2 regions of the Actinomadura sp. ATCC 39365 genome follow, and region 2 is predicted to be linked to the other one. Evidence: predicted binding sites of a transcription regulator. Region 2 holds the regulator's gene; the other holds the start of a gene.

Region 1 (14,251 bases), 8.2 Mb from region 2:
AGCAGCGCCTCGCAGCAGTCCATGAACGCCCCCGCCCACCGGGCGGTGAGGAAGCCCGCGTGGTCGGCCCCCAGGATGCCGTCGAGCACCTCCCTGGTCACCGCGTCCGGCAGCAGCGAGAAGTACTCGGGAGGCGCCCACGGCGTGTGGCTGAAGTGGGCGATGCGCAGGTCGGGCCGCTCGGCGCGGAGCATCGCCGGGGTGAGCGTCAGGTGGTAGTCCTGGACCATCACGCGCGCCCCGTGCCCGGCCTCCTCGGCCAGCGCCAGCGCGAACGCGCCGTTGTAGTCGCGGTAGGACTCCCACTCACGCCGGAACTTGGTGCCGAAACTGGGGGAGTTGGGGATGTCGTACAGCAGGTGGTTGACGAACCAGAGGGTCGAGTTGGCCACGGCGTTGTAGGCGCGGTGGAAGGTGGCCGCGGGGATGTCGAGCATCCGCAGGGCGCCCGTGTCGTAGCCGCCGCGGTCGAGCCGGCCCCCGGGGCCAGGCGCACGGCGCTGCGGTCGCCGTCGGACAGCGCGGCGCACACCCACAGCACGCCGTGCTCCTTGGCCACCCCCGACAGGCCCGAGACGAGGCCGCCACCACCGCGTTTCATGGTCAGCTCACCGTCGTCGTCGACGGTGAAGGAGACCGGCCCGCGGTTGGACGCCACGAGAACGCTGTTCATTTGGGCTCCCTTCGCCCATAGGATCCCAGCTATGGCGCTAGATGAGCTAACCGAGGAACTCGCCCGCTCGGCCGCGGCCGGAGACCATCGCGCGCTCGGCGAGCTCCTGGCCAGGATCGAGCCTGACGTGATGCGCCACTGCGCCCGGATCCTGCCCTATCACCAGGACGCGGAAGAAGCCTCGCAGGACACTCTGCTGGCCGTGGCGCGCAACATCGGCCGGTTCGAGGGGCGGGCCAGGTTCAGCACCTGGCTGCACATCGTGACCGCCAACTGCGCGCGCACCACGTATCGCTCGCTGAAGCGCAGGGCCGCCGAGCAGACGTCGGAGGAGCTGCCGATGCAGAAGCCGGACGCGCGGCGGGTCAGCGTGATCGCCGGCTCGCGGCTCGACCTGCTCGACGCGATGGAGGCGCTGGAGGCCGACAAGCCCGACCTGGCCCAGGCGCTGGTGCTGCGCGACATCGTCCAGCTCGACTACAACGAGGTGGCCGAGCAGCTCAACATCCCGCTCGGCACGGCCAAGTCCCGCATCCACCAGGCCCGCAAGTACGTGCAGGGAGTCCTCGGGGAGGACTATCGGTGAGACGTGTCCTCTCAAATCGTGAGACGGGCGGTTGTTTCCGCCACTTGAGAAGGTAGAGTCCTTTTCGACAACTGAATATTGCTCATCCAGAGGGGTGGAGGGACCGGCCCTGCGAAGCCCCGGCAACCCTCCCGGCTTGTACTCGCGACCTGGCGAGGCCGACCGGGACAAGGTGCCAATTCCGGTTCGCGGTCAAGGTGGCCGCGGGCGAAGATGAGGGAAGGCCTCGCTTCATGTCGCTCGACTTTGGTCCTGCCGTCGCTCTGTCCTGCCGCGAGTGCGGCACGCGCTACCCCCTGGGCCCCAGCTTCGCCTGCCTGGAGTGTTTCGGGCCGCTCGAAGCGGCCTACTCCTTCGGCCAGGTGACGCGCGCGGACATCGAGTCCGGCCCCGCCAACATCTGGCGCTACCGCTCCCTGCTCCCGGTCCCCGCCGACGTGGCGAGCAAGCCCAACATGAACCCGGGCTGGACGAAGCTGGTCAAGGCCGGCAATCTCGGCAAGGCGCTCGGCATCCGGTCCCTGCACGTGAAGGACGACTCGGGCAACCCCACCCACTCCTTCAAGGACCGGGTGGTCGCCATCGCCGTCGAGGCGGCCAGGAACTTCGGTTTCCACACGCTCTCCTGCTCCTCCACGGGCAACCTCGCCGGCGCGGTCACCGCCGCCGCCGCGCGGGCCGGTCTCGACGCGTGCGTGTTCATCCCGGCCGACCTCGAAGCGGCCAAGATCGCCATGGCCCGGGTGTTCGGCGGCCGGCTGATCGGCATCGACGGCACGTACGACGAGGTCAACCGGTTCTGTTCCGAGCTGATCGGCGACCCGCTGGGCGAGCAGTGGGGGTTCGTCAACGTCAACCTGCGGCCCTACTACGCCGAGGGGTCCAAGACGCTCGCGTACGAGATCGCCGAGCAGCTCGGCTGGCGGCTGCCCGAGCAGATCGTCATCCCCATCGCCTCCGGCTCCCAGCTCACGAAGATCGACAAGGGGTTCAAGGAGCTGATCGCGCTCGGGCTGGTCGAGGACACCCCGTACAAGGTGTTCGGGGCCCAGGCGGCCGGGTGCTCGCCGGTCTCGACGGCGTACAAGGCGGGGCACGACGTGGTCCAGCCGGTCAAGCCGGACACGATCGCCAAGTCGCTGGCCATCGGCAACCCCGCCGACGGGCCGTACGTGCTGGACATCGCCCGGCGCACGGGCGGGGGCGTCGAGGACGTCACCGACCCCGAGATCGTCGCCGCCATCAAGCTCCTGGCCTCCACCGAGGGCATCTTCGCCGAGACCGCGGGCGGCGTCACGGTGGGCGTGCTGAAGAAGCTCGTCGAGACGGGCAGGCTCGACCCCGAGGCCGAGACCGTGGTGCTGAACACCGGCGACGGCCTCAAGACGCTCGACGCGATCAGCGACGACGCGCGGCCCACCGCCGTGATCCGGCCCTCTCTCGACGCGTTCCGCGCGACTGTCTGACAATCCAGGAAAGGCAACAAAAACCATGAGCGTTTCTGTGCGGATTCCCACCATTCTGCGCACTTACACCGGGGGTAACGCCGAGGTGAGTGGCGAAGGGGCGACTCTTCGTGACGTTCTCGCCAAGCTCGACTCCGACTACCCGGGGATCGGCGCGAGAATTCTGGATGAATCGGGCAAGATTCGTCGTTTTGTCAACGTATACGTTGGTGAAGAGGATGTCCGTTTCGCCGAGGGCTTGGACACTCCCGCCCCTGAAGGCGCTCAGATCTCCATCATCCCTGCCGTCGCGGGCGGCTGACCGCCGGACCACCGACTCTTGAAGGCGCCCCTTGTGGGCGCCTTCTTGTTTTAGAACCAAATTCAACCTCGAACGACTCAGCCTTCGATGAAATTAGCGTTTTGTCGGTTGACTCTGTTGCCAAACCCCGTGCCACAGGTATGGTCGAGGGCGATCGTCTGGCTGATTTTCCCAAAAGTCATGCGATTACGGGTCTCGCGAAGGAATGGGCGAGATCTGCGAGCCCAGTAAGAGGAGTCGGAAGTGGCGCAGGGCACCGTCAAGTGGTTCAACGCGGACAAGGGCTACGGCTTCATCGCGGTAGACGGTGGTAAGGATGTATTCGTCCATTACTCAGCGATCATGATGGACGGGTACCGCTCTCTCGAACAGGGACAGCGTGTCGAGTTCGAGATCACGCAGGGCCAGAAGGGGCCGCAGGCGGAGTCCGTCCGCACGGTCTGATTCACCCTCGCTGGTATGCACCAGGTGGGACGTGCGGCAGCGCAGTCCGTACGGCTCGCCACTGTTTCCTCCGTCGGCTTCGCACGGCGGGTCGCACCTCCGGGGCGGCTCGCCGTACGAACCGGCGCACCCGATGACCTGCCCGATGAGCTGGGGTGGGGTGCCCGTGGCTTGCACTCGGCAGGGTAGAGTGCTAAACAGTTCGTTGGCACTCTGTGTGGCAGAGTGCCAACAACTCGGATCGAGACGATGGGGTCTGCCGAACGGAGATGCAGGCCTATGCCGTCGCGGGCGTCGGCTCGGTCCAGGACACGCCACCCTGCATCTGGGAGGTCTAGCCTTATGGCAGCCAAGATGATCGCGTTTGACGAGGACGCCCGGCGCGGTCTCGAGCGCGGTATGAACCAGCTCGCCGACGCCGTCAAGGTGACCTTGGGCCCCAAGGGGCGCAACGTCGTGCTGGAGAAGAAGTGGGGCGCTCCCACGATCACCAACGACGGTGTCTCCATCGCCAAGGAGATCGAGCTCGAGGACCCGTGGGAGAAGATCGGCGCCGAGCTGGTCAAGGAAGTCGCCAAGAAGACTGACGACGTCGCCGGCGACGGCACCACCACGGCCACCGTGCTCGCCCAGGCTCTGGTGCGCGAAGGTCTGCGCAACGTCGCCGCCGGCGCCAACCCGATGGCCCTGAAGAAGGGCATCGAGGCCGCCGTCGAGCGGGTCAGCGAGGAGCTCTCCAAGCTGGCCAAGGACGTGGAGACCAAGGAGCAGATCGCCTCCACCGCCTCCATCTCCGCCGCCGACCCCGAGATCGGCTCGCTCATCGCCGAGGCGATGGACAAGGTCGGCAAGGAAGGCGTCATCACCGTCGAGGAGAGCAACACCTTCGGTCTCGAGCTCGAGCTCACCGAGGGCATGCGCTTCGACAAGGGCATGACGTCGATGTACTTCGTGACCGACTCCGACCGCATGGAGGCCGTTCTCGAAGACCCGTACATCCTGATCGTCAACAGCAAGGTCTCGGCCAACAAGGACCTGCTGCCGCTGCTCGACAAGGTCGTGCAGTCCGGCAAGCCGCTGCTGATCATCGCCGAGGACGTCGACGGCGAGGCCCTGGCGACCCTGGTGGTCAACAAGATCCGCGGCCTGTTCCGCTCCGTGGCCGTCAAGGCCCCGGGCTTCGGCGACCGCCGCAAGGCCATGCTGGGCGACATCGCGATCCTGACCGGCGGTCAGGTCATCGCCGAGGAGGTCGGCCTCAAGCTCGAGACCGCCACCCTCGACCTGCTCGGCCGCGCCCGCAAGGTCGTGGTGACCAAGGACGAGACCACCATCGTCGACGGCGCCGGTGACGCCGAGGCGATCTCCGGCCGGGTCAACGAGATCCGCGCCGAGATCGAGCGCACCGACTCCGACTACGACCGCGAGAAGCTGCAGGAGCGCCTGGCCAAGCTGGCCGGTGGCGTGGCGGTCATCAAGGCCGGCGCGGCGACCGAGGTCGAGCTCAAGGAGCGCAAGCACCGCATCGAGGACGCCGTGCGCAACGCCAAGGCGGCCGTCGAGGAGGGCATCGTCCCCGGCGGTGGCGTGGCGCTGCTGCAGGCCGGCGCCAAGGCGTTCGACAAGCTCGAGCTCAACGGCGACGAGGCCACCGGCGCGGCGATCGTGAAGAAGGCTCTTGAGGAGCCCCTCAAGCAGATCGCGGTCAACGCGGGCCTCGAGGGCGGCGTCGTCGTGGAGAAGGTGCGCAACCTGACCCCGGGCGAGGGCCTCAACGCCGCTTCCGGCGAGTACGTCAACATGTTCGACTCCGGGATCATCGACCCGGCCAAGGTGACGCGCTCCGCGCTGCAGAACGCCGCCTCCATCGCGGCGCTCTTCCTCACCACCGAGGCCGTCATCGCCGAGAAGCCCGAGAAGACCCCTGCTGCTCCGGCCGGCATGCCCGGCGGCGGCGACATGGACTTCTAGGCTTCGCCTGGTCGCTGACGCATCAGAAGGCGGTTCGGATCTCCAAGGATCCGGCCGCCTTTTGTTGTGTCCGGTCGCGTCACGTTTAGTAGTTATTGACTACGGACAGTAACGAAACGAAGTGACGATTCACCGCACAAAGGAGTAGTTACATGAATTCCCGCACCGCGCGCGTTCTCGGGCTCGGAGCCGTCATGATGGCCGCCGCGGCCGCCATGACGATGCCCGCCCAGGCAGACGACCACGGTTACCTGGACGAGGCCCTGGAGTACGTCGACGTACCCTACTGCGCGGGCTACCTGGAACTGTACGACCGCGACTACTGCGCCTCGCCGTCGAGGTGGACGTCGTCGGACGAGCGCGGGGAGATGTCGGAGGAGGGCGAGGACAGGTCGTCGGAGGAAGGCGAGGACGGGTCGTCGGAGGAGGCCGACGACAGGTCCGGCGAGCGCCAGGACGCCTCGGAGGAGGGCACGGACACGTCGGGCGAGCGCCAGGACACCTCGGACGAAGGCACGGACCTGTCAGGTGAGCGCGAGGACGCCTCGGACGCCTTCGAGGGCCAGTTGGCCGGCGAGAGCGAGGACCTGTCGTCCAACGCGCCCGGGGACATCACGTTCGCCGACGAACTGGTGCAGGGCGACTGAACCCCGTCTGGTGACGCCGGGCGTACGAACCCGACGCGGCACCACGGCGAAGGCGCCCCGTACGTGAACGGGGCGCCTTCGCCGCGGTGTTGTGCCGGTCTCAGACGCCGAAGTGCGCGACGATGTGACCGCGGGCCAGCGTGTTGGCGGTGATGTTGAAGCCGACCACCGCCGGGCTCGCGCCGCCGCCGACGCCCAGCTCGTCGACACCCAGCGCGTGCACCGTGAAGACGTAGCGGTGGGGGGCGCCGGGCGGGGAGCGGCGCCGCCGTACTCTTTGGTGCCGTAGTCGTTGCGGGCGTGCACCGCGCCGGCGGGCAGGCCCTTGAAGTCGGGGCCGGTGCCCGCGCCCCTGGGCAGCTCCGCGGTGTCGCCGGGCAGGTCGAACAGCACCCAGTGCCAGAAGCCGCTGCCGGTGGGGGCGTCGGGGTCGTGGCAGGTGACGGCGTAGCCGCGGGTGCCCTCGGGGGCGCCCGACCAGCGCAGCTGGGGCGAGACGTTCCCGCCGGTCATCCCCCAGTCGTCGAAGACGTGGAGGTCGTTCAGCCGCTCGCCGTCGCGGATGTCGTCGCTCTCCACCACGAGCGCGGGGACCGGGGGCAGGTGTTCATGCGGAAGCGGTGCGGGCACGGCATCCTCCTAGGTCGACAGTCCTTCAGGCCATCCTAGAAGCGGCCGTGCCCGCCCTCCGTCAGGTACCGAGCTGCGCCGGGAGCGGCCTGTCGTGCAGCACGGTGAGCGAGGTGACCGCGCGGGTCAGGACCACGTACAGGCGGGCCAGGCCGCGGGGCTCGGCCTCGACGATGTCGGCGGGCTCCACGACGATCACGTGGTCGTACTCCAGGCCCTTGGCCAGCGTGGCGGGCACGATCAGCAGGCGGTGCTCCTGCGTCGCGTCGGGGTCGAGCACCGCGTGCGGCAGGCCGGACAGCGACTCGGAGACCGCCGCCACCATCGCGTCGGGGACGATGACCCCGATCGAGCCCTCCCTGGCCAGCACCTCCCGGGCCGCCTCGGCGACCGTGCCGCCCGGCCGGACCTTGAGCGAGCCCGCGCCAGGACGCAGCGACCGCGGGGCGGCCAGCGCGGGGGCGATCGAGGGCAGCAGGCGGGCCGCGTAGTCGAGCACCTCGCGCGGCACGCGGAAGCCGAGCGTCAGCTCGGTCACCTCGCCCTCGTCCTGGCCGAGGTGCTTCAGCACGGTCTCCCACGAGCTGGTGGACCACGGCGTGGTGCCCTGGGCCAGGTCGCCGAGCACGGTGGCCGAGCCGTTGCGGCAGCGCCGGCCGAGCGCCCGCAGCTGCATCTCGGACAGGTCCTGGGCCTCGTCCACGACGAGGTGGCCGAGGGACGGGGTGCGCTCCATGAGGTCGCGCAGCTCGTCGAGGAGCGCGGCGTCGGCGGCCGACCATTTGGCGGACTTCCAGCTCCGATGAGGCTTCCGCCAAAGCAGCATTTCCTGCTCGTCAGGCGACAAATCAGTTTTGGCGGCCTTTGTGAGGAATTCTGGGTCGGACAACAGGCGGTGCAGAACCTGTTCCGGCGTCAGTTTCGGCCACACCGCGTCGACGAGCTGCTTGACCGGCCTCGACCTGGCCACCGCGTCCTGGACCCGGTCGTCGGGCGACTCGCCGCGCTGCTCCATCCGTACCAGCACCTGGTGGGCCAGGCGCTGGGCCAGCGCGGCCCGCCCCGGCAGGTAGCGGGTGGTGCCGCGCAGGGAGGCCACCATTTCGCGCACCTCGTGGTCGGCGACCCGGTAGCGGTAGGCGCCCTTGCTGAACACCAGGCCGTCCTCGGGCTTGACGATGTGCATCCAGAGCGCCCGTTCGAGCACCGCGGCCATTCTGGCGTCGCCCTTGACCGCGGAGACCATCGGGTCCTCCTCGGCGGCGTGCTCGCCGAGCAGTCCGGCCACGGTGGTCTGGTCGACCTTGACCTCGCCCAGCGCGGGCAGGACGGAGGAGATGTAGGACAGGAACGCCCGGTTCGGGCCCACGATCATCACGCCTGACCGGGCCAGCCGCTCGCGGTGGGTGAACAGCAGGTACGCGGCCCGGTGGAGGCCCACGGCGGTCTTCCCGGTGCCGGGGGCGCCCTGGACGCACACGGTCTGGGCCAGCGTCGCGCGGACGATCTCGTCCTGGTCGGGCTGGATGGTGGCCACGATGTCGCGCATCGGGCCGGTGCGCGGGCGTTCGATCTCCTCGGTGAGGATCTTCGAGGGGCCGACCTCGCCGCCGTCGCCGAGCGGCTCGTCCTCGAACGCGGTCAGCGCGCCGCCGTGGTAGCCGAAGCGGCGGCGGCGGACGACGCCCATGGGGTCGGCCGGGCTGGCCTGGTAGAACGCGCGGGACACCGGCGCGCGCCAGTCGATGACCAGCGGCCGGCTGGTGCCGTCGTGCACGTGGCGGCGGCCGACGTAGATGGTGCCCGGCAGGTCGTCGCCGCCCTCGCGGTCGAGCCGGCCGAAGAACAGCGGGGTGTCCGGATGGTCGGCCAGGGCGGCCACGCGCTGGTCCAGCAGCGACTGGAGGATCTGCTGCGAGACCCAGTCGCCGGCCGCGTCGGCCGACAACGACTGGGCGTGGGCCCGCATCGCCTTGAGCGCGGCCCTGGACTCGGCCAGGTGGGCCTGCTCGGCGGCGAGCACGTCGGAGGGTATGTCGGGAGCCAGTTGATGTGTGGGCATGCGAAAGCGCCTCCCAGGGTCGAAAACGGAGGTGGTCAAGGCAGCGAATCGACTAGTTTAACGGCGGCCGTCCGGTGCCTCCAAAGCATTTACCGGCGCGCGGCGGGGTAAAGAGGGAAGGTGGCGCGGCTTCGCCTGGTTCTCTCGCCGATGATCCCCACGGTCGCGAGCTTCCTGCTGGCGGCGCTCTGGGGGATGTCGGTCTTCGCCGGCTGGGGGCTGGAGGCGTTCTGCGCGGGGGCGAGCCTCCGTCGGCGTGCTCCCGGCGGCTCGGCGCGGTCTCCACGGCCTCGGGGTTGTTCGCCGTGCCGGCCGCCTGTGCCACGCTGGCCGCCTGGCTGGTCCCGGCGTTCCGGCAGGACCCGCGCACGTTCGGCCGCCTCATGGGGACGGGGGTCGCCGCGTGGATCGTCGCCGGAGCGGTGCTGTTCCTCGGCGGCCTGCTGGCCGGCTAGCGAACCCGGCAAAGACCGTATCTCTGAGTGAACGTGGGAATACCGAAAAAGTCGGGCATTTCAGGTGCGATTGTCGGATCATGGGGGTATGTCGCAGGCGGCGTGATAGTACGCAGGTGAGGGGGGTGGTTCGATGTCGACGACCCGTGGAGTCTCGTGGACGTGACATAAACGCCGTGCCTGGCCGCTCAGGCAACGAGCGGCCGGGCATTCAACCCGTCACACGCCGCCGTGCACGTCGTCGGCGTCGATGATCTGGTAGGCGTATCCCTGCTCGGCCAGGAAGCGCTGCCGGTGGGCGGCGAACTCCTGGTCGACGGTGTCCCTGCTGACCACCGTGTAGAACCGGGCGCCACCGCCGTCGGCCTTGGGCCGCAGCACCCGTCCGAGCCGCTGGGCCTCCTCCTGCCGCGACCCGAACGTGCCCGACACCTGGATCGCGATGGCCGCCTCGGGCAGGTCGATGGAGAAGTTCGCCACCTTCGACACCACCAGGACCTGGATCTCCTTGTCGCGGAACGCCTGGTAGAGACGCTCGCGCTCCTTGACCCTGGTCTCGCCCTTGATGACCGGCGCGTTGAGGTGCTCGCCGAGCTCGTCGAGCTGGTCGATGTACTGGCCGATGACCAGCACCTGCTCGCCCAGATGCCGCCGGACCAGCGCCTCGGTCACGTACGTCTTGGACGGCGTGGTGGCGCAGAAGCGGTAACGCTCCTCGGCCTCGGCCATCGCGTACGCCAGCCGCTCCTCGTCGGTCAGCGTGACCCGCACCTCGACGCAGTCGGCCGGCGCGATCCAGCCCTGGTTCTCCATCTCCTTCCACGGCGCGTCGTAGCGCTTGGGGCCGATGAGGGAGAACACGTCGCCCTCGCGGCCGTCCTCGCGCACGAGCGTCGCGGTCAGGCCCACCCGCCGGCGGGCCTGGAGGTCGGCGGTCATCCGGAAGATCGGCGCGGGCAGCAGGTGGACCTCGTCGTAGACGATCAGTCCCCAGTCGCGCGCGTCGAACAGCTCCAGGTGGCTGTAGACGCCCTTCCGCCTGGTGGTCATCACCTGGTACGTGGCGATGGTGACCGGGCGGATCTCCTTCTTGTTGCCGGAGTACTCGCCGATCTCGTCCTCGGTCAGCGAGGTGCGCTTGAGCAGCTCGGTCTTCCACTGGTGGGCGCTGACCGTGTTGGTCACCATGATCAGCGTGGTGGCCTGGGCGTGGGCCATGGCCGCCGCGCCCACGATGGTCTTGCCCGCGCCGCAGGGCAGCACGACCACGCCGGAGCCGCCGTGCCAGAAGGCGTCGGCCGCCTCGCGCTGGTAGTTGCGCAGCTCCCAGCCGTCCTGGAGCAGCTTGATGGGGTGGTGCTCGCCGTCGACGTAGCCGGCCAGGTCTTCGGCGGGCCAGCCCAGCTTGAGCAGCGCCTGCTTGACGTTGCCGCGGTCGCTCGGGTGCACGATGACCGAGTCGGCGCCGAGGCGCTCGCCCAGCATCGGCTGGATCTTCTTCGAGCGCAGCACCTCTTCGAGCACCGCGCGGTCGGTCGAGGTCAGGACCAGCCCGTTGACCGGGTCCTTCTCCAGGCGCAGGCGGCCGTAGCGGGCCATGGTCTCGGCGATGTCGACGAGCAGCGCGTGCGGCACCGGGTAGCGGCTGAAGCCGATCAGCGCGTCGACGACCTGCTCGGCGTCGTGGCCGGCGGCACGCGCGTTCCACAGGGCGAGTGGCGTGACGCGGTAGGTGTGGACGTGTTCAGGCGCTCGTTCGAGCTCGGCGAACGGCGCGATCGCCTTGCGGCACGCGTCGGCCTTCTCGTGGTCGACCTCGAGCAGCAGCGTTTTGTCCGACTGGACGATGAGCGGGCCGTCGTTCACGGACATCCCTTCCTACGGTTGACCCTTATCCAACACACACGACGGCAGGAACAGTCCCGGAACGGGTAATCGATCAGTCGTCCAGGCGGCCGGTGAGGCCCAGGAAGAGGAAGAGCCCGACGTTCAGCACGAAACCGGCGCCGAACAACACCCAGCTCCAGACCAGCAGCGAACGGGCGCTTCCGGGCTGCTCGCGGGCCCGCGTCAGCGCCACGGCGGCCAGGATGCCGCCGGGCAGGCCGAGCACGTTGAGGCAGGAGGCGAGGGACAGGAAGTTGAGCACGACGGCGACGATGGCGGCGGCCTGCGGGCCCTCGTCGCGCCGCGGCGGCACACCGTAGCCGTAGCCGTACTGCGGAGGCGGCTGCTCGCCGTAGGGCGCCCCGTAAGGCAGGTGCGGGTAGCCGGACGGATCTTCTTGACTCACGTTCACCTCCAGACAGGTCAACGTTTATCACGGAATACGGACGCGCCCGACCTGGTGTGCGCGCACGGTCACAACAGGCGGCGCAGGGCCTTCCTGTCGAGCTTGAGCACACTGGTGACCGGGATCGACTCGACGAAACGCACCTCGCGCGGGTACTTCACCCGTCCGACCCGGTCGCGCGCCCACTCGATCAGCTCCTCGGCGCTCTCCTCGGCCCCCGGCCTGAGCTGCACGAACGCCACGACCTCCTCGCCCAGCCGCGGGTCGGGACGGCCGACGACGCCCGACATGACCACGTCGGGATGCTGGTTGAGCGCGTCCTCGACGTCGCGCGGGAAGACGTTGAAGCCGCCGCGGATGATCAGGTCCTTCTTGCGGTCGACGATGTAGAGGTAGCCGTCGTCGTCCACGCAGCCGACGTCGCCGGTGCGCAGCTCGTCGCCGACCAGCGCGGTGCCCTCGGGGTCGGGTTCGTGCTCGCCCCAGTAGCCGAGCATCAGGGAGTCGCCGCTGACGCAGATCTCGCCGACGTCGCCGCACTCCACCGCCTCGCCCGCGGAGTCGCGGATGGTGATCGTGTAGCCGGCCAGCGGCAGCCCGACGCTGCCGGCCCGGCGCCTGCCCGGCGGGTTGAAGGTGGTGACGGCGCTGGTCTCGGTCAGGCCGTAGCCCTCCAGGATCTGCGTGCCCGGCATCCGGCGCTCGAACTCCTGCAGCGCCTCCCGGCCCAGCGGCGCCGCGCCGCAGGTGAGGTAGGCCAGGTCGGGGAGCGGGTGCGACTCCAGCGGCTGGGCCAGAAGCATGTGGATCATGGCGGGCACGACGGTGCCGTACTGGACGTGCTGCTCGGCGGCCAGTCTCAGGAACGCCTCCGGCTCGAACCAGCGCATGAGCACGGCCTGCTGGGGCTCGGTCGCGTGCAGGCCGGCCACGGTGATGATCAACCCGTACGCGTGCGAGAGCGGCACAGGCACGATCGCACGATTTTTCCCCTCTTGATGGGATATTTCGTACGCGTCCTTGGCGACCTGCCAGAGCCCGCGATGGCTCAGCATGACCCCCTTGGCGACGCCCGTGGTGCCGCCGGTGTACATGAGCGCGGCCAGGTCACCGGGGTCCCTGCGCACCCGTTCGTGCTCGGTGGCGCTCTCCAGCTCGGCCGTGTCCACATATATCGGGACGTCCACCGCGGCGGCCCGTACGGTCTCCACGAGCTCGGGCGAGGTGACGACGGCGGACGCGCCGCTGTCGAGCAGGATGTGCCGCAGCTCCTCGGCCCCCACCAGGAAGACCACGGGCGTGACCACCGCGCCCGCCGCCCACAACGCCTGGTAGACGATCGGCACCTCGGGGGAGGTGGCCATCATCACGACCACCCGGTCGCCCGGCCCGATCCCGGCCTCGACGAACCCGCCGCACATCCGGCGCGCGCGTTCGGCCAGCGCGTGGCTGCGGTGCCAGACCCCTTCGTAGAACACCGAGTCGTGGTCGTCGAAGCGGTTCCATGACTCCTCGGCCAGCTGGCCCAGCGTTTGCTCGGTCACATGCACAACCTGATCGGAGGCGCCGCGCGCAGTCAACCCTGAACGTTCGCACGTCCGCCCTTGACTGACGATTGTGGACGATGCTCTCATGCCGAGTAAATGTCCAATATCGGCCTAGAGGATCATTCGAGTTTTCGAGTGGCGCTAGATCGTGTATTGGTGGGATAACTAGGGTTCCGTGCTACCAGATGGCCTGCTGCGGTTCTTGTCACCGGCCCGTCGCCCAGAGCAATGGAGGACATGATCGACATGCGCGCGCCGGCGGCCGTGGCCGCGAGCTTCGCGAGTAATGCCTGGTCGGAACGGTGGCTGCCGGGCGGCGCACGGCCAATCCATAAGCCGCGGAAACAAGTAGCCGGACAAAAACTTTCACGAAAGACATTTTCCGTAGACAACTTTCCAGTCAGGCCCGAGGTGACTTCGTGAGCGACACGCTTGAACAGGGCGAGAGCGATCTCGACGACAAAACGCTCATCGAGCGCGTCACCGCCATCAACGAGCAGCTCCGGCCTCTGGTCGGCCCGGTGGCCCGCGACCTCGACCGGCGCGCGGCCGACACCCTGCTGCGCTCCTACCTGGAGCCCGCCGGCTTCGCCGACGCGGTGCGCCGGCTGTCCATGCGCCACCTGCTCGTCCTGGTGGGGGAGGCGGACATGGGCAAGCGGCTCGGCGCCATCGCCCTGCTGTCGCGCATGTCGCTGGCCGAGGGCAGGATCACCGTGCTCTCGCCCGCCGGCAGCGCCGCCGACCTGCTCTCCAGGACGGAGTACGGGCCCGGGCGGGCGTACCTGCTGCACGACTGGATCGCCGGGAGCACCGACCGGAGCGAGCTGCTCGACCTGGCCCGCAAGCTCGCCGAGCTGGGGTCGTACCTGGTGATCACCCGGAACGGCGTCCCGTCGCAGGCGGTCGAGGTGGAGCAGCCGTGGTGCGCGCCCGACTCCGGCGACCTGTTCGACCTGTACCTGAGCGCGTTCGGCGGCCGGAGCGTACCGGCCGGGGCCGCCACCGCCCGGGTCCGCGCGCTGGCGCTGCCCACGCCCGCCGAGGTCGTCCGCCTGGCCACGCGCCTGGTGCGGGACGAGCCCGTGGGCGAGGAGGTGGCCGCCTGGTTCGACACCAAGCCGCCGATGCACGAGGTGCGGGCGGTGGCGGCGCTCGCGTTCGCGCACGGGCTGC
Region 2 (14,251 bases):
AGTTCGCCGAGGAGCTGGCCGGCCTGATCGGCTGCGACCCCTCCGACGTGCTCAAGGTGTCGGGCAAGACCGGCGTGGGCGTGCGCGAGCTGCTCGACCACGTGGTGGCGACCGTCCCGGCGCCCGTGGGCCAGGCCGATGCCGCCGCGCGGGCGCTCATCTTCGACTCCGTCTACGACACCTACCGCGGCGTCGTGACGTACGTCAGGGTCATCGACGGCCATCTGAGCAAGCGCGAGCGCATCCTCATGATGTCCACCAACGCCACCCACGAGACGCTGGAGATCGGCGTCATCTCGCCCGAGCCCAAGCCCGCCGAGCGCGGCCTCGGCGTCGGCGAGGTGGGCTACCTGATCACCGGCGTGAAGGACGTGCGCCAGTCGCGCGTGGGTGACACCGTCACCTCCTCGGTCAAGCCCGCCAAGGAGATGCTGGCCGGCTACGAGCACCCCAAGCCGATGGTGTTCTCCGGGCTCTACCCGATCGACGGCGACGAGTACCCCGAGCTGCGCGAGGCGCTCGACAAGCTGCAGCTCAACGACGCCGCGCTGATCTACGAGCCGGAGACCTCGGCGGCGCTCGGCTTCGGCTTCCGCGTCGGCTTCCTCGGCCTGCTGCACATGGAGATCGTGCGCGAGCGCCTGGAGCGCGAGTTCGGCCTGTCGCTGATCTCCACCGCTCCCAACGTGGTCTACCGCGTGGTCATGGAGGACGGCAAGGAGCTCACGGTCACCAACCCGTCCGAGTTCCCGACGGGCGGCAAGATCGCGCAGGTCTTCGAGCCGGTCACCAAGTCCACGATCCTGGCGCCGGCCGAGTTCATCGGCGCGATCATGGAGATCTGCCAGGGGCGGCGCGGCCAGCTCCTCGGCATGGACTACCTGTCCGAGGACCGCGTCGAGATCCGCTACACGCTGCCGCTCGGCGAGATCATCTTCGACTTCTTCGACCAGCTCAAGTCGCGCACCCGCGGCTACGCCTCGCTCGACTACGAGCCCGCCGGCGAGCAGGAGGCCGAGCTGGTCAAGGTCGACATCCTGCTGCAGGGCGAGGCCGTCGACGCCTTCAGCGCCATCGTCCACAAGGACAAGGCCTACTCCTACGGCGTCGACATGGCCAAGAAGCTGCGCGAGCTGATCCCGCGGCAGCAGTTCGAGGTGCCGATCCAGGCCGCCATCGGCGCCCGGGTCATCGCCCGCGAGAACATCCGGGCCATCCGCAAGGACGTCCTGGCCAAGTGCTACGGCGGTGACATCTCCCGTAAGCGCAAGCTGCTGGAGAAGCAGAAGGAAGGCAAGAAGCGGATGAAGATGGTCGGCCGCGTCGAGGTGCCCCAGGAGGCCTTCGTCGCCGCGCTGTCCACCGACTCCAGCGCCGCCGACAAGACCAAGAAGTAGCCGCTACAGACCCAGCACGGCGGGCGTTCGCGCGAGCGCCCGCCAGTGCCGGCCCGGGTCGGGGAGCAGGCGGCGGGCCCGCAGGTCCATCAGCCCGCCGACGCCGGTCAGCTCGGCGGCCAGCTCGCCGTCCGCGCCCCTGAACTCCTGCCTGATCCTGAACGTCTTGCCCTCGCCCCACTCGAACGCGCAGGTCACCTCCACCTCGTCGCCGGCGCGCAGCTCGCGGTGGAAGCGGATGGTGTTCTCCAGCGTCACCGGGCCGACGCCGGCCTCCCGCAGGTCGTCGATCGAGATGCCGGCCGCGCGCAGGCACTCCCAGCGGGCGTGGTCGCCGTACTGGTGGTAGACCACGTTGTTGAGGTGGCCCTGGGTGTCGAGCTCGTAGCCGCGTACGGCGATGCGTACCGAGAAGGTCATGATCGTTCCTCCAGCCAGGCGTGCGATTTGGCGGTGAGGTAGCGCAGGCCGTCGTCGCCGAGCTCCACCCAGTCGCCGCGGGCCCAGCCGCCGGTGGTCTGGGGGGCGAAGCCGTGCCGCTGGAACAGCGCCGACGCCTCCTTCTGGGTGAGGCCGCGGCGGCCCCACTCGGCGATGACCCGGGCCGTGCGCTCGGCCTCGCCCAGCTCCTCCTCGCCGAGCGCGGCGGCCAGCTCCTCCAGGCCGCGCGCCATCAGGCGCAGCGAGGCCTGCACGCGGGCGATGTCCATCGGTGCTCCTCAATCGCTATCCGATTGCTACCGATAGCTTAGCGATGGAAGCGGCTACCCTGAAAGGGTGGAAGTGGTGCGTACGGAACGAATGGTCCTCTCCCGGATCCGCCCGGAGGACCTCGAAGCCGTGCACGAGATCCACTCCGACCCGCGGACGAACGTCTACAGCTCCGCCGGGCCCACCGTCGACCTGGAGGCCAGCCGGGCCATGCTCGACCTGTGGCTGGCCGACTGGGCCGAACGGGGGATCGGCTACTGGGCCGCCCGGCTGACCGAGGGGGCGCAGGTGCTGGGCATCGGCGGCCTGCGGCACGCGGCCCTGGACGGCGAGGACGTGCTCCACCTGTACTACCGTTTCCGCCCCACGGCCTGGGGCCACGGGTACGCGGTCGAGCTCGCCAGGGCGGCCCTGCGCGTCGGGCGCGACCTGGGCACCGTGGTGGCCGTGATCGGGGACGACAACGAGCCGTCCCGCCGGGTGGCGGAGAAGGCGGGCCTGCGCAGGGAGCGCACGATCCCGTACGGCGGCGTGCCGAGCGACCTCTACGTCGCCTGACCCCTCAGAGGCGGGAACGCCGCCCCGGACGGGGCATCACCAGGACGCCCGCCAGCGCCGCCAGGCCCGCCACCGCCTGGGCCGCCAGGAACGCGCCCGGCGCGGCAGGCCCGCTGGCCAGCGCGACCACGGCGGGCAGGCAGCCGAGCAGCGCCAGGTCGGCGCCCGTCGCCGCCCACAACACCGGGCCGGTCGGAACCGCGCCGCCGGGGGTGTCGATGACCGGCATCGAATGGTCGACCGGCCCCCTCCTGGCCATCCGCAGCGCGCCGGCCGCGAGCGCGGGCCCGGTGAGCAGCCCGAACAACCACGTACCGGACGGCAGGCCGCCCACCGCCACGACCCCGGCCAGAGCCAGGGCCGCCCACACGCCGCCCAGCAGGCCGGGCAGCAGCGCCCGCGCCCCCAGCGCCGGACGCCGGCCCACGCCGGTCAGCCGGGCCAGGGCGGGGTTGTCGGCGTCCCGGCGCGCGCCGGACGTGCCGGACGCCGCCACCGCCAGCGCCCCGCCGAGCACGACCAGCCCGAGAGCCGCCGGAGCGGCGCCCGCCTGGGCGAACACGGCGGGCAACGCCGCGCTCGCGGCCGTGGCCGCCAGCCGCCAGGGCCGGCGGCCGAGCCGCACCCAGTCCTGCCAGGCCAGCGCGAGCGGCGCGGGCAGCCCCGGCCACGGCCGTGAGGCGAGCTTCCTGGCCCGCCAGTGGTTGTCCTCGGCGATCCAGCTCAGCGCGCCGGGATCGAGGGTGACGGCGGCGCTGGTGACGTGCCCGGCGCGGGTGGAGGCGGTCAGCAGCAGGCGGGTGGGGATGGCGGCCAGCGAGCCCCACGCCCGGCGGGCCAGGACGGCGGCGAGCGCGGCCATGGCCGACGCCGTGGCGGTGAGCGCGGGCAGGGGGCGCTCGCGGCGGCCGCGAGCGCCGTACGGGCCTGGCCGCTGACGGCGACCACGGCCAGCACCAGGAGCGCGACCAGCACGCCGGTCAGCCAGAGGTTCCAGGCCGGGGAGGACTGGGCGAGCATCGCCAGCGCCATGCCCGCCACGCTCGCCGCCGTCGCCAGCGCCAGCGCGGCCAGCAGCCGCCACACCAGCGCGCCGGGCGCGCCGAGCGCGGCCAGCAGCCCGAGCCCGAGCAGCAGCCCCGCCACCAGCGCGACGAACATGAGCACCCGCCCGGTACGCCCGAGCAGCCGCCGCCGGTCCAGCGGCGAGGTCAGCAACCAGGACGCCTCGGCCGCGGGCACCATCACCGGCCCGGCCACCCGAGCCAGCGCCAGGCAGCCCGCGAACCCCAGCAGCACCAGGGCGACGCCCGCGCCCATCCGCCCCGGCTCGACCGTCCCGCCCAGGCCGGACACCACCGACGACAGCGGCTGCCCGACGACGGCGAGCAGCATGCACAGGCCGAACAGGCTGACGTAACGATCGACCAGCCCGGCGGGGGCCCGCCCGCGCGCCCGGACGAACGCCCGCACCGACCGCACGCTCACCTCGCCCGCGCTCACCGCCCGGCCGCCTTCCCCGCCAGGCCGGTCTCCCGGGCGACGGCGTCGTGGCCGCTCATGCGGGCACCCCCGCGGGGAGACCCGGCGGGCGGCGCCCGCGAGGGTCTGGTCGTGGGTGGCCATCACCACGGTGCCGCCCTCGTCGGCGTACTCCTCCAGGAGTTCGCCGAGCCGGACGCGGAAGGCCGCGTCGAGGCCGCGTTCGGGCTCGTCGAGCAGCAGCAGCGTGCTCGGCCTGAGCAGCGTGGCGGCCAGGCAGAGGCGCTGGCGCTGGCCGGTGGACAGGTTGAGCGGCGGCGCGTCGGCCCGTTCGGTCAGCGCGAACTCCGCCAGCGCCGAATCCACCGTCATGCGGGCCTCGGCGTACACGGCTCCCATGAGCTCCAGGTGCTCGCGTGCCGTGAGCCCCGGGTACCAGGCGGGCTCGTCGCCGAGCAGCGCCACCGCGCGCCAGAAGGGCGCGTCGTCGGCGGGCTCGGCGCCGAACACGCGGACCCCGCCGGAGGTGGCGGGCTGGAGGCCGGCCAGGCAGCGCAGCAACGTGGACTTGCCCGAGCCGTTGGGCCCGACGACCGCCACGACCTCACCCGGCTCGACGGCCAGGTCGAGCCCCCGGAGCACCGGATTGCCCCCGAGCTCGACGGACAGGTCCGTGACTTCGATGATCAAACCGCTCACCGTTCGAGCGTAGCCACCCCGCCGGCCGTCCGCGTGACCGGCCTGCGGGGCCTTTCCGCGGCCTCGCCGAGGGCGGGAGAGCCGATTCTGTCGGTGCCGGTCGCTACCTTTGCTGTTCCCGAACACCAGTGCTACTGGAGGGTGACGTGATTGCTTCTGAGCGATTCGAGCGTGCCGCTGTGCTGGGGGTGGCCGTGGCGGAGGAGACCCGGCGGCTGCTGCGGCTTCACCTGAGACCCGCCGAGGTGGGCGGCGACGGCAGGGTGGTGGTCGACGTGCCCTATCCCGACGCGGCGGTGGTGGCGGCGCTGCTCGACGTCGCGGCCGAGTGCTTCGGCGAACGCGGCGGCTCGGTCGAGGAGACCAGGCAGGCGGCCCTGGAGACCCTGTTACAACTGGCCGAGTTCGACGCCGACTCCCAGCTCGCCCAGGTGGTGCCGGAGCCGGGCGACAGGCGCGGGTGACGGCTCGGCGAACAGGCCAAATGGGCACATATTCGTTCTTCTGCGTCGATGGGCTGAGAAAAGCGGAAAAATCGGTGCGTCACGTGCCTGTCCGTCCGCTACCGTCGCGGCATGCGCATCCTCTCCGTCAACGTCGGGCTGTCGTCCGATGCGGAATGGGCCGGCAAGCTCGGCCGTACGGCGATCGACAAGCGGGCCGTGCCCCACCGGGTGGCGGTGCTGCGCAACGGCCTGGCCGGCGACGAGCGGGCCGACAGGCCCAACCACGGCGCCCCCACCCACGCCGTCTACGCCTACGCCCGCGAAGACTACGACTGGTGGCAGGGCGAGCTCGGCCGCGACCTGCGCGACGGCCGTTTCGGGGAGAACCTGACCACCGCCGGCCTCGACGTCAACGATGCCCTGGTGGGCGAGCGGTGGCGCGTCGGCAGCGCCCTGCTGGAGGTGACCGGCCCGCGCATCCCCTGCGTGGTGTTCCGCAACTGGATGGACGAGCCGGGCTGGCTCAAGCGCTTCACCCGCGCCGCGCGGCCGGGCGCCTACCTGGCCGTGGTGGAGCTGGGCGAGCTGGGCGCGGGCGACGAGGTGGAGATCGTCTCGCGCCCGGAGACCGGCATGACCGTGGCGGACGCCTTCCGCGCCCGCCACGGCGACACCGACGCGCTGGCCCGGGTGCTCGCGGTCCCCGGCCACGACCCGGAGTGGGACGAGATGGCCGCGCGGGCCGGCCGGGCGGGCGGCTAGAGACCGTCCACCCGGCCGGGCGCCCGTCTAGCGCAGGACGGAGTACAGGGCCGAGGTGAGGGAGGCGCGGGCGTCGTCCTGGTCGATCGACCACATCATCGAGCCGCCCAGCCCCTTGAGCCGGATGTAGGCCGCCTTCTGCAGCAGCGACGCCGGGTCGTCGTAGGACCAGAACTCGTTGCCGTCGTACAGCCACATCGCGCCGGTGCGCAGGTCCCGGTAGCGCTTGCCGGGCTTGGCCGCCAGGTCCTTGTAGTCCTCGCTGCCCGGCCCCCACTTGCCGGCTGCCGGTCCGGTCGCGGGCTGCCAGAGGCCGTCGCCGCCGCCGGTCACGCCGGTCCAGCCCTGCCCGTACGCGGGCACGCCCACGACGATCTTGCGGCCGGGCGCGCCGCGCGACAGGTAGTCGCGGACGGTCTGGTCCACGCTGTACCTGACGGGGTTGGGGTCGCGGCGGTCGTTGAACAGGTTCCCGTTGTGCCCGGTCCGCGATTCCCACGTGCCGTGCAGGTCGTACCCCTGGACGGTGGCGAAGTCGAGCGAGCGGAACACGCGGCGCACCTCGAACCCGGCGTCGATCTTCGCGGCGGCGGCCGGGAGGAAGGCCGTGAGCTGGGAGCTCGCCGAGAAGGCCCGGAGCTGGGCGCGCAGTTCCTCGACGAAGAGGGTGAAGTTCCGCCGGTCCTCGGGCCTGATCACGTTCCCGTCGTTGCCCGCCGAGCCCGGCCACTCCCAGTCCAGGTCGACGCCGTCGAACACGCCGGCGCCCGCGCCCGGCTCGAGGCCCGGCAGGTTGCCGCGCAGCCACAGGTCGACGCACGACCGGGCCAGCGCGGACCGCGACTCGGCGGTGAGCACCGCGTCGGAGAAGTACTTGGACCCGGTCCAGCCGCCGAGCGAGATCAGCACCTTGAGGCCGGGGTGCTTGGCCTTGAGCTTGCGCAGCTGGTTGAGGTTGCCGTTGAGCGCCTGGCCCGGCTGGTCGGCGACGCCGTCCACGCTCTGCTCGGCCGGCACCGGGCGCTGCCAGTCGGCCCAGGGGTCGGCCGAGTAGCAGGAGCCCTCGGCGTTGACGAAGCCGAAGGCGTAGTTGAGGTGGGTGAGCTTGGCGGCGGCGCCGCTGGTATCCACGTCCTTGACGTGGTAGTTGCGCCCGTACACGCCCCACTGGATGAAGTAGGCGACCCGCTTGAATCCGGGATGGGCCTCGGCGGGCGCGGACACCGCCGTGAGCCCGAGTAAGAGCGAGAGTGCGAGGAGGATCTTCTTCACGGGCGCTCCTGGGGGTGAACTTATAAGAAACTTTCCTATAAGTTGACGCGATCGTAGAACCGTCACCCCGTGCCGTCAACGACGCGCGCCACCTCCTCGGCGCTGGAGAACAGCCGCCACGCGCGCGCCGGGTCGCCGAACAGCGACAGCACCAGATCGGCCACCTCCTGCCTGGTCGCGGCGGCGGCGAGCAGGGTCAGGACGTGCTCCGCCGGAGGCCGCAGGAAGGCGTTCGTCCACGCGACGACCGGCTCGGCCGCCACCCACATGCGCCGGGCCGTCTCCCGCGCGAACGCCGCGTCGTACGGCCCGCCCGCCGCGACGGCGTCGGCCGCGATCCAGGCGCAGGCCGAGCCCAGGTTCGCGCCCTGCCCGGTGATCGGGTCGTTGGTGACCCAGGCGTCGCCGATCGCCAGCGCCACGCCGCCGCCGGGCAACTCGGCCACCGCCTCGCGCACCACCGGCGTGATCGCGCCCTGCAGCAGGTCCTCCGGCCCGAGCAGCTCGAACGCGGCCGGATCGAGCTGCTCGGCCAGGCGCGGCGCGTGCTCGGGCAGCAGGGCGAGCAGCGTCTTGCAGAACTCGTCGGCGGGCACCCGGGCCAGCACGTCGAGCGGCCCGCCGGGGATCGCCTCGACCAGGACGCCGCCCCGCACGCCCGACCGCGTCATCATCGCCATGCACAGGATCTCGCCGCAGTCGGGCGAGATGTTGAAACCGAAGGCCGGCCCCGGATCGAACCCGTGGAACAGCCCGGCGGCCAGGATCCGCTGCGGCGCCTCGTACGGAGACCACGCCGGAACGCGCGGGAACAGCTCGCGCACCGAGCGCCGCCCGGTGGCCACCACCATCAGCTCGTGCCCTCGGGACCAGCGGGCGACCTGGCCGGCGTCCGGCGGGAGGGGATCGACGACCAGGTGGCCGCCCCTGCTCGTGTAGTCGTCCATGAGCGCAGGCAGCAGCACCCGGAAGTCGACCCCGTGGAACGGCTCCGTCACGCGGCCGGTGAACTCCAGCGGCGGATCGCCCTTGATCGAGAGGCTGCCGCTGACCAGCAGGCAGCCCGGGTCGAGGAAGTGCAGGCTGCCCAGCTCCCGCTCGCGGTCCTGCGCGCGGCCCATCCTGCCGACCGTGTTCGGCAGCCGCCCACGGCCCAGGTCGGCCGCGTCGCCCTCGCTGTAGAGCGTGGTCGCGACGCCGAGCTGCTGGAGTCGCAGGGCCAGCGTCAGCCCGGAGATCCCCGCGCCCACGATTCCGACGCCCGTCATGTGCCGCCTCCTTCGATGGCTCGGAGCACACCCGTGAGCAGGCACACTGGATGACGTGCCATCCACCCTGCCCGACGGCGATCCGGCGCCCGCCTCCGGCGAGCTGCCCGACAGCGCGCTGCGCGGGCTCGGCGAGCGCCCGTTCGGCTTCTACGTGCACGTGCCCTTCTGCGTCACCCGCTGCGGCTACTGCGATTTCAACACCTACACCGCCGCCGAGCTAGGGCCCGGCGCCTCCCATCGCGACTACGCCGACACGGTCGTGGCGGAGGTGCGCCTGGCCCGGCGCGTGCTCGGCGACGCCGACCTGCCCGTGGAGACGGTGTTCTTCGGCGGCGGCACGCCCACGCTGCTGCCTCCCGAGGACCTGGCGCGCGTCCTGGCCGCCATCGACGCCGAGTTCGGGCTGCGGCCGGGGGCGGAGGTCACCACCGAGGCCAACCCCGAGTCCGTCGACCCCGCCTACCTCGACAAACTCCGCCAGGGCGGCTTCAACCGGGTCAGCTTCGGCATGCAGAGCGCGCGTGAGCACGTGCTGCAGGTGCTCGACCGCAGGCACACGCCGGGCCGTCCGGCACGGGCCGTCAAGGAGGCGCGGGCGGCCGGGTTCGAGCACGTCAACCTCGACCTGATCTACAGCACGCCGGGGGAGTCCGACGACGACTGGCGGGCCTCGCTGGCCGCCGCGATCGAGGCCGGGCCCGACCACGTGTCGGCGTACTCGCTGATCGTGGAGGAGGGCACCAGGCTCGCGGCCCGGATCCGGCGCGGCGAGCTGCCGATGCCCGACGACGACGTCGCCGCCGACCGCTACCTGATCGCCGAGAAGATGCTGACCGAGGCCGGTTTCGGCTGGTACGAGGTGTCCAACTGGGCGACCTCCGAGCAGGCCCGCTGCCGGCACAACCTGCTCTACTGGACCGGCGGCGACTGGTGGGCCGCCGGCCCCGGCGCCCACAGCCACGTCGGCGGCACCCGCTGGTGGAACGTCAAGCACCCGGCCGCCTACGCCCAGCGCCCGGCGGCGGGCACCTCGCCCGCGCACGCGCGCGAGGTGCTCACCGACGACGACCGGGCCGCCGAGCGGCTGATGCTGGAGCTGCGGCTGGTCTCCGGCTACCCGCTCGCCGAGGTCGCCCCCGGCGCGCGCACGTCCGTGGCCAGCGCGCTGGCGCGCGGGCTGCTGGAGCCCGAGCCGTTCAGGGCGGGCCGGATGGTGCTCACCCTCAAGGGGCGGCTGCTGGCCGACGCCCTGATCACCGAGCTCATGTGATCAGGCGGATGGCGAACGGATAGCGGTAGTTCTCGCCCCGGTTGGTGGCTATGGCCGCCTGCACGTGGAAGATCAGCGACACGATCCACACGATCGGGAACAGCAGCAGGCCGACCAGCACGATCGTCAGCACGGTCGCCACCAGGTAGCCGATGAACATGGTGATCTGGAAGTTCAGGGCCTCGGCGGCCTGGTCCCTGACGTAGGGGGACTCGTCCTTCTTCATCAGGTAGATGATCAGCGGGCCGATCCAGGAGACCAGCAGGCCCAGCAGGTGGGAGAGCATGGCCATCGTGGTGTCGTCGCTGCCGCGGCGCGGGCCGAACCGGCCGGGCACGTACGGCCCGGCGGGGTAGCCGTAGCCCGGCTGCTGCCCGTAGCCCGGGGCCTGGCCATGGCCGGGGGCTGGCCGTAGCCCGGCGGCGGGGGCACGTAACGGGGCGGCGAGGGCATGGGACCGGGGTGCGGACCGGGGCCGCTCGGCGGCTGCCGCCCGTAGTCGGGCTGGGAGCCCGGCTGCTGGCCGTAGCCGAGCTGTGGGCCCGAGCCCTGGCCGCGGGGTACGTCGGAAGGCGGGACGTAAGGGGTGGAGTCGTCGGCGGGCGGCGGCGGGTCCTGGCTCATGATGCCTCCGTAACGAAGTCGATCAGTTCCTCGACCCGGCCGAGCAGCTCCGGCTCCAGGTCGGTGTAGGACGAGACGGCGCCCAGAATGCGCCGCCAGGCGTCCGCTGGCTCCATGCGCCAGCCCAGTGCGGCGAGCACGCCCTCCTTCCACGGCACCCCGCGCGGCACGTCGGGCCACCCCGGGATGCGCAGCACGGACGGTTTGACCGCCTGCCAGATGTCGATGTACGGATGACCCACGACGAGCACGTGCGGCGAGGTGATCCGGGCCGCGATCCGGCTCTCCTTCGACCCCGGCACCAGGTGGTCGACCAGCACGCCCAGCCTGCGGCCCGGCTCGGGGGCGAACTCGGCCACGATGGCGGGCAGGTCGTCGACGCCCTCCAGGTACTCGACCACGACCCCCTCGACGCGCAGGTCGTGGCCCCAGATCTTCTCCACGAGCGCGGCGTCGTGCACGCCCTCGACGTAGATCCGGCTCTCCTTGGCGACCCGGGCCCGCAGCCCCTCCACGGCGATGGACCCGGACGCGCTGCGCCTGGGCCCCGCCGGGGCCGCGGCCGCCGGGCGCACCAGCGTCACGGCCCTGCCCTCCAGCAGGAACGCGGCCGGCGCCAGCGGGAACAGGCGGCGTTTGCCGAACCGGTCCTCAAGGGTGACGGCCTCCTTGTCACAGGCCACCACGGCGCCGCAGAAGCCGCTGTCGGCGTCCTCCACGACCAGGTCGAGTTCGGCGGGTACCTTCGGGATCTTGCCCTTGCCCGGCCGCCGCCAATTGCCCGCCAGCACATCACCCTCGTACACACGGGGACCGTAGCAAATCACCCGCTGACCGCAAGGCGCTTACGCGCGCCGCTGCGCCGTACGAGGATGACGACGGTGCCGATGATGCCGATGAGCAGGCCGGCGCCGGGGAACAGGAACAGGGCCGCGACCCCGCCGAACATGCCGCCCGCCGCGGAGAGCAGGTCACGGCCCACGCCGAAGCGGGCCGACGACTCCTCCTGCGTGGCGCAGGTCAGCTGGTAGTCGCCCTTGGCGGGGGCGTTGACGGCGAGGATCTGCTGCCAGGTGGTCCCGCCGGCGCTGAGCGTCTGGGTGCCGGAGACCTTGACCAGCCTGGCCTGGGCCGGGCCGCCGGAGATCTCGCACTGGTAGTTGACCCGCGTGTCGGTGGCGATGTAGACGGCCGGGCGCTTGGCGGGGTCGATCGCGACCTTCACGCTTTCGCCCGCCGCGAACGTGGTCGTCGGGGCCGTGTCCGTGACGCTGCTCAGCACGCCGCCGGCGAACACGACCACGCCCACGACGCCCAGCACGACGGCGACGGCCCACACGACGGCGATCCACCACAGGCGCGGCTTGATCGCCTTGCCGTCGATCCTGGCCGGGAACTGCGGCTGCCGGCCGTACTGGTTGTGGGCGCCGTACTGGTCGGGCTGGGCGTACTGGTCAGGCTGGGCGTATTGGTTCTGCTGGCCGTACCCGGGCGGGGGGCCGTACTGGGCGGGCGGCTGTTGTTGCTGGTAGGGCGGCTGGCCGTACTGCTGGGGCTGGTACGGCTGCTGACCGTACTGGTTCGGCTGACCGTAGTAGGGACCCTGCCCCTGGGGCGGTCCGTACTGCGGGGGCTGGGAATTGTCGGTCATGCGGCAAGTGTGAGGCCTGTCGCTTGTAAGTCGCTAGCAACAGGATGGGACCTGGTGTTATCGCACCTTGTGGGCGAGAGCCGTACACTTGGCACTCGGGAACACGGAGTGCTAGACCTGTCGTTTCCCTGTTAGGCAGAGGCAGGAGGTGAGCACGTGCTCGACGATCGGAAGCTTGCGGTGCTCCGCGCCATTGTCGAAGACTACGTGTCCACCAACGAACCGGTGGGCTCCAAGGCGCTGGCGGAGCGCCACAACCTCAAGGTCTCCCCGGCAACGGTCAGGAACGACATGGCCGCTCTGGAGGAGGAGGGCTACATCACCCAGCCGCACACCAGCGCGGGCCGCGTGCCGACGGACAAGGGCTACCGCCTGTTCGTCGACCGGCTCTCGCAGGTCAAGCCCCTGTCGGGGGCCGAGCGGCGGGCGATCGAGACCTTCCTCGCCGGCGCGGTCGACCTCGACGACGTGGTCTTCCGCACCGTGCGGCTGCTCGCGCAGCTCACCAGGCAGGTCGCGGTCGTGCAGTACCCGACGCTGACCCGTTCCACGGTCAGGCACGTCGAGCTGGTCCCGCTCAACGACCGGCGGGTCATGCTCGTGCTGATCACCAACACCGGGCGCGTCGAGCAGCGCGTGATCGAGCTGCCCGAGGTGGTGGAGGACGACCGCATCGCCCATCTGCGCGCGGTGCTCAACTCCTGCCTCGACGGCTGCGGGCTGGGCAACGTCCCCGAGCTGGTCGCCGACCTGCCCGAGCGGCTGCCCGCCGAGGATCGGCCCGCCGTGGCCACGATCCTGTCGGTGCTGCTCGAAACCCTCGTCGAACGCCATGACGAGAAGATCGTGTTCGCCGGCGCGGCCAATCTCGCGGGCGCCGACTTCGCCACCGGCCTGCGCGACGTGCTGGAGGCGCTGGAGGAGCAGGTCGTGCTCATGCGGTTGCTCGGCGAGACTTCCACAGACACCCCGTCCGCGCTCACCGTGCGCATCGGCTCGGAAAACCCCTACCTTCGCGGCACGTCCATCGTCGCAACCGGATACGGTTCTGGCGACAACCAACTGGCCCGGCTCGGCGTGCTGGGGCCCACGAGGATGGACTACCCCGTGACGATGGGCGCCGTACGCGCGGTGGCACGCTACGTCAGCCAGATCCTGGCTGCATCTTAAGAGGTCGATAAGTGGCAAACAGCGACTACTACGCCACCCTCGGGGTGCGCCGTGACGCCAGTCAGGACGAGATCAAGAAGGCCTACCGCCGCCTCGCCCGCGAGCTGCACCCCGACGTGAACCCCGATCCTGAGACCCAGGAGCGGTTCAAGGAGATCACGCAGGCCTACGAGGTGCTGTCCGACCCGAACAAGCGCCAGATGTACGACCTGGGCGGCGACCCCTTCGGCGGCGGCGCGGGTGCGGGCGCGGGCGCCGGTGGCTTCGGCGCGGGTTTCCCCTTCAGCGACATCATGGACGCCTTCTTCGGCACCGCGGGCGGCACCCGCGGGCCGCGCTCGCGCGCCAGGAGGGGCCGCAACGCCACCATCAGGGTCGAGCTCGACCTGCGCGAGACGGCGTTCGGCACCACCCGCGAGCTGGTCGTGGACACCGCCGTGCTGTGCGAGGTGTGCCACGGCGCCGGCGCGGCCCCCGGCACCCACCCCGACACCTGTGACATGTGCAGCGGGCGCGGCGAGATCTCCCAGGTCACCCGCTCGTTCCTGGGCCAGGTCATGACCTCGCGGCCGTGCCCCCAGTGCGGCGGCTTCGGCAGCATCATCCGCCACCCCTGCCAGGAGTGCTCGGGCGACGGCCGGGTGCGCACCCGCCGTACGATCAAGGTCCGCATCCCCGCGGGCGTCGAGGACGGCACCCACATCCAGCTCGCCGGCGAGGGCGAGGTCGGCCCCGGCGGCGGCCCGCCCGGAGACCTCTTCCTGGAGATCGTCGAGCGCGCGCACGAGATCTTCGAGCGGCGCGGCGACGACCTCCACTGCACGGTCCAGATCCCGATGACGGCCGCCGCGCTCGGCACGATCCTCGCCGTCGAGACGCTCGACGGCTCCGAGGAGATCGACGTGCGCCCCGGCACCCAGTCCGGCCAGGTCATCACC

The links. The regulator HrcA, encoded in region 2, represses chaperone genes, less so after heat shock. The targets are predictions, from matches to a motif close to TTGGCACTCTCNNNNNGAGAGTGCCAA.
Region 1: groL (chaperonin GroEL) is a predicted target of HrcA. The motif match lies at 3,676-3,702, and genes of this name have one in related genera.

What each region holds. Positions count from the first base shown of each region.
Region 1 is NZ_CP184335.1:1,554,158-1,568,408, forward strand. It holds partial or broken gene ACNF49_RS07995 (alpha,alpha-trehalose-phosphate synthase (UDP-forming)) at 1-673, opposite strand, end outside; gene ACNF49_RS08000 (RNA polymerase sigma factor) at 705-1,259, shown strand; SAM riboswitch class I at 1,339-1,479, shown strand; gene thrC (threonine synthase) at 1,493-2,725, shown strand; gene ACNF49_RS08010 (MoaD/ThiS family protein) at 2,751-3,026, shown strand; gene ACNF49_RS08015 (cold-shock protein) at 3,270-3,470, shown strand; gene groL (chaperonin GroEL) at 3,813-5,441, shown strand; gene ACNF49_RS08025 (hypothetical protein) at 5,594-6,088, shown strand; partial or broken gene ACNF49_RS08030 (YbhB/YbcL family Raf kinase inhibitor-like protein) at 6,189-6,718, opposite strand; gene ACNF49_RS08035 (HelD family protein) at 6,780-8,780, opposite strand; gene ACNF49_RS08040 (hypothetical protein) at 9,077-9,235, shown strand; gene ACNF49_RS08045 (DNA repair helicase XPB) at 9,455-11,107, opposite strand; gene ACNF49_RS08050 (hypothetical protein) at 11,175-11,528, opposite strand; gene ACNF49_RS08055 (AMP-binding protein) at 11,597-13,072, opposite strand; gene ACNF49_RS08060 (hypothetical protein) at 13,495-14,251, shown strand, end outside.
Region 2 is NZ_CP184335.1:9,723,060-9,737,310, reverse strand. It holds gene lepA (translation elongation factor 4) at 1-1,397, shown strand, start outside; gene ACNF49_RS46595 (acyl-CoA thioesterase) at 1,401-1,817, opposite strand; gene ACNF49_RS46590 (hypothetical protein) at 1,814-2,107, opposite strand; gene ACNF49_RS46585 (GNAT family N-acetyltransferase) at 2,184-2,666, shown strand; gene ACNF49_RS46580 (DUF6297 family protein) at 2,671-3,528, opposite strand; gene ccmA (heme ABC exporter ATP-binding protein CcmA) at 3,453-4,847, opposite strand; gene ACNF49_RS46570 (hypothetical protein) at 4,994-5,311, shown strand; gene ACNF49_RS46565 (MOSC domain-containing protein) at 5,423-6,055, shown strand; gene ACNF49_RS46560 (glycoside hydrolase family 18 protein) at 6,083-7,327, opposite strand; gene ACNF49_RS46555 (styrene monooxygenase/indole monooxygenase family protein) at 7,390-8,595, opposite strand; gene hemW (radical SAM family heme chaperone HemW) at 8,651-9,868, shown strand; gene ACNF49_RS46545 (DUF4870 domain-containing protein) at 9,861-10,205, opposite strand; gene ACNF49_RS46540 (DUF3097 domain-containing protein) at 10,489-11,298, opposite strand; gene ACNF49_RS46535 (DUF456 domain-containing protein) at 11,316-12,143, opposite strand; gene hrcA (heat-inducible transcriptional repressor HrcA) at 12,300-13,313, shown strand; gene dnaJ (molecular chaperone DnaJ) at 13,325-14,251, shown strand, end outside.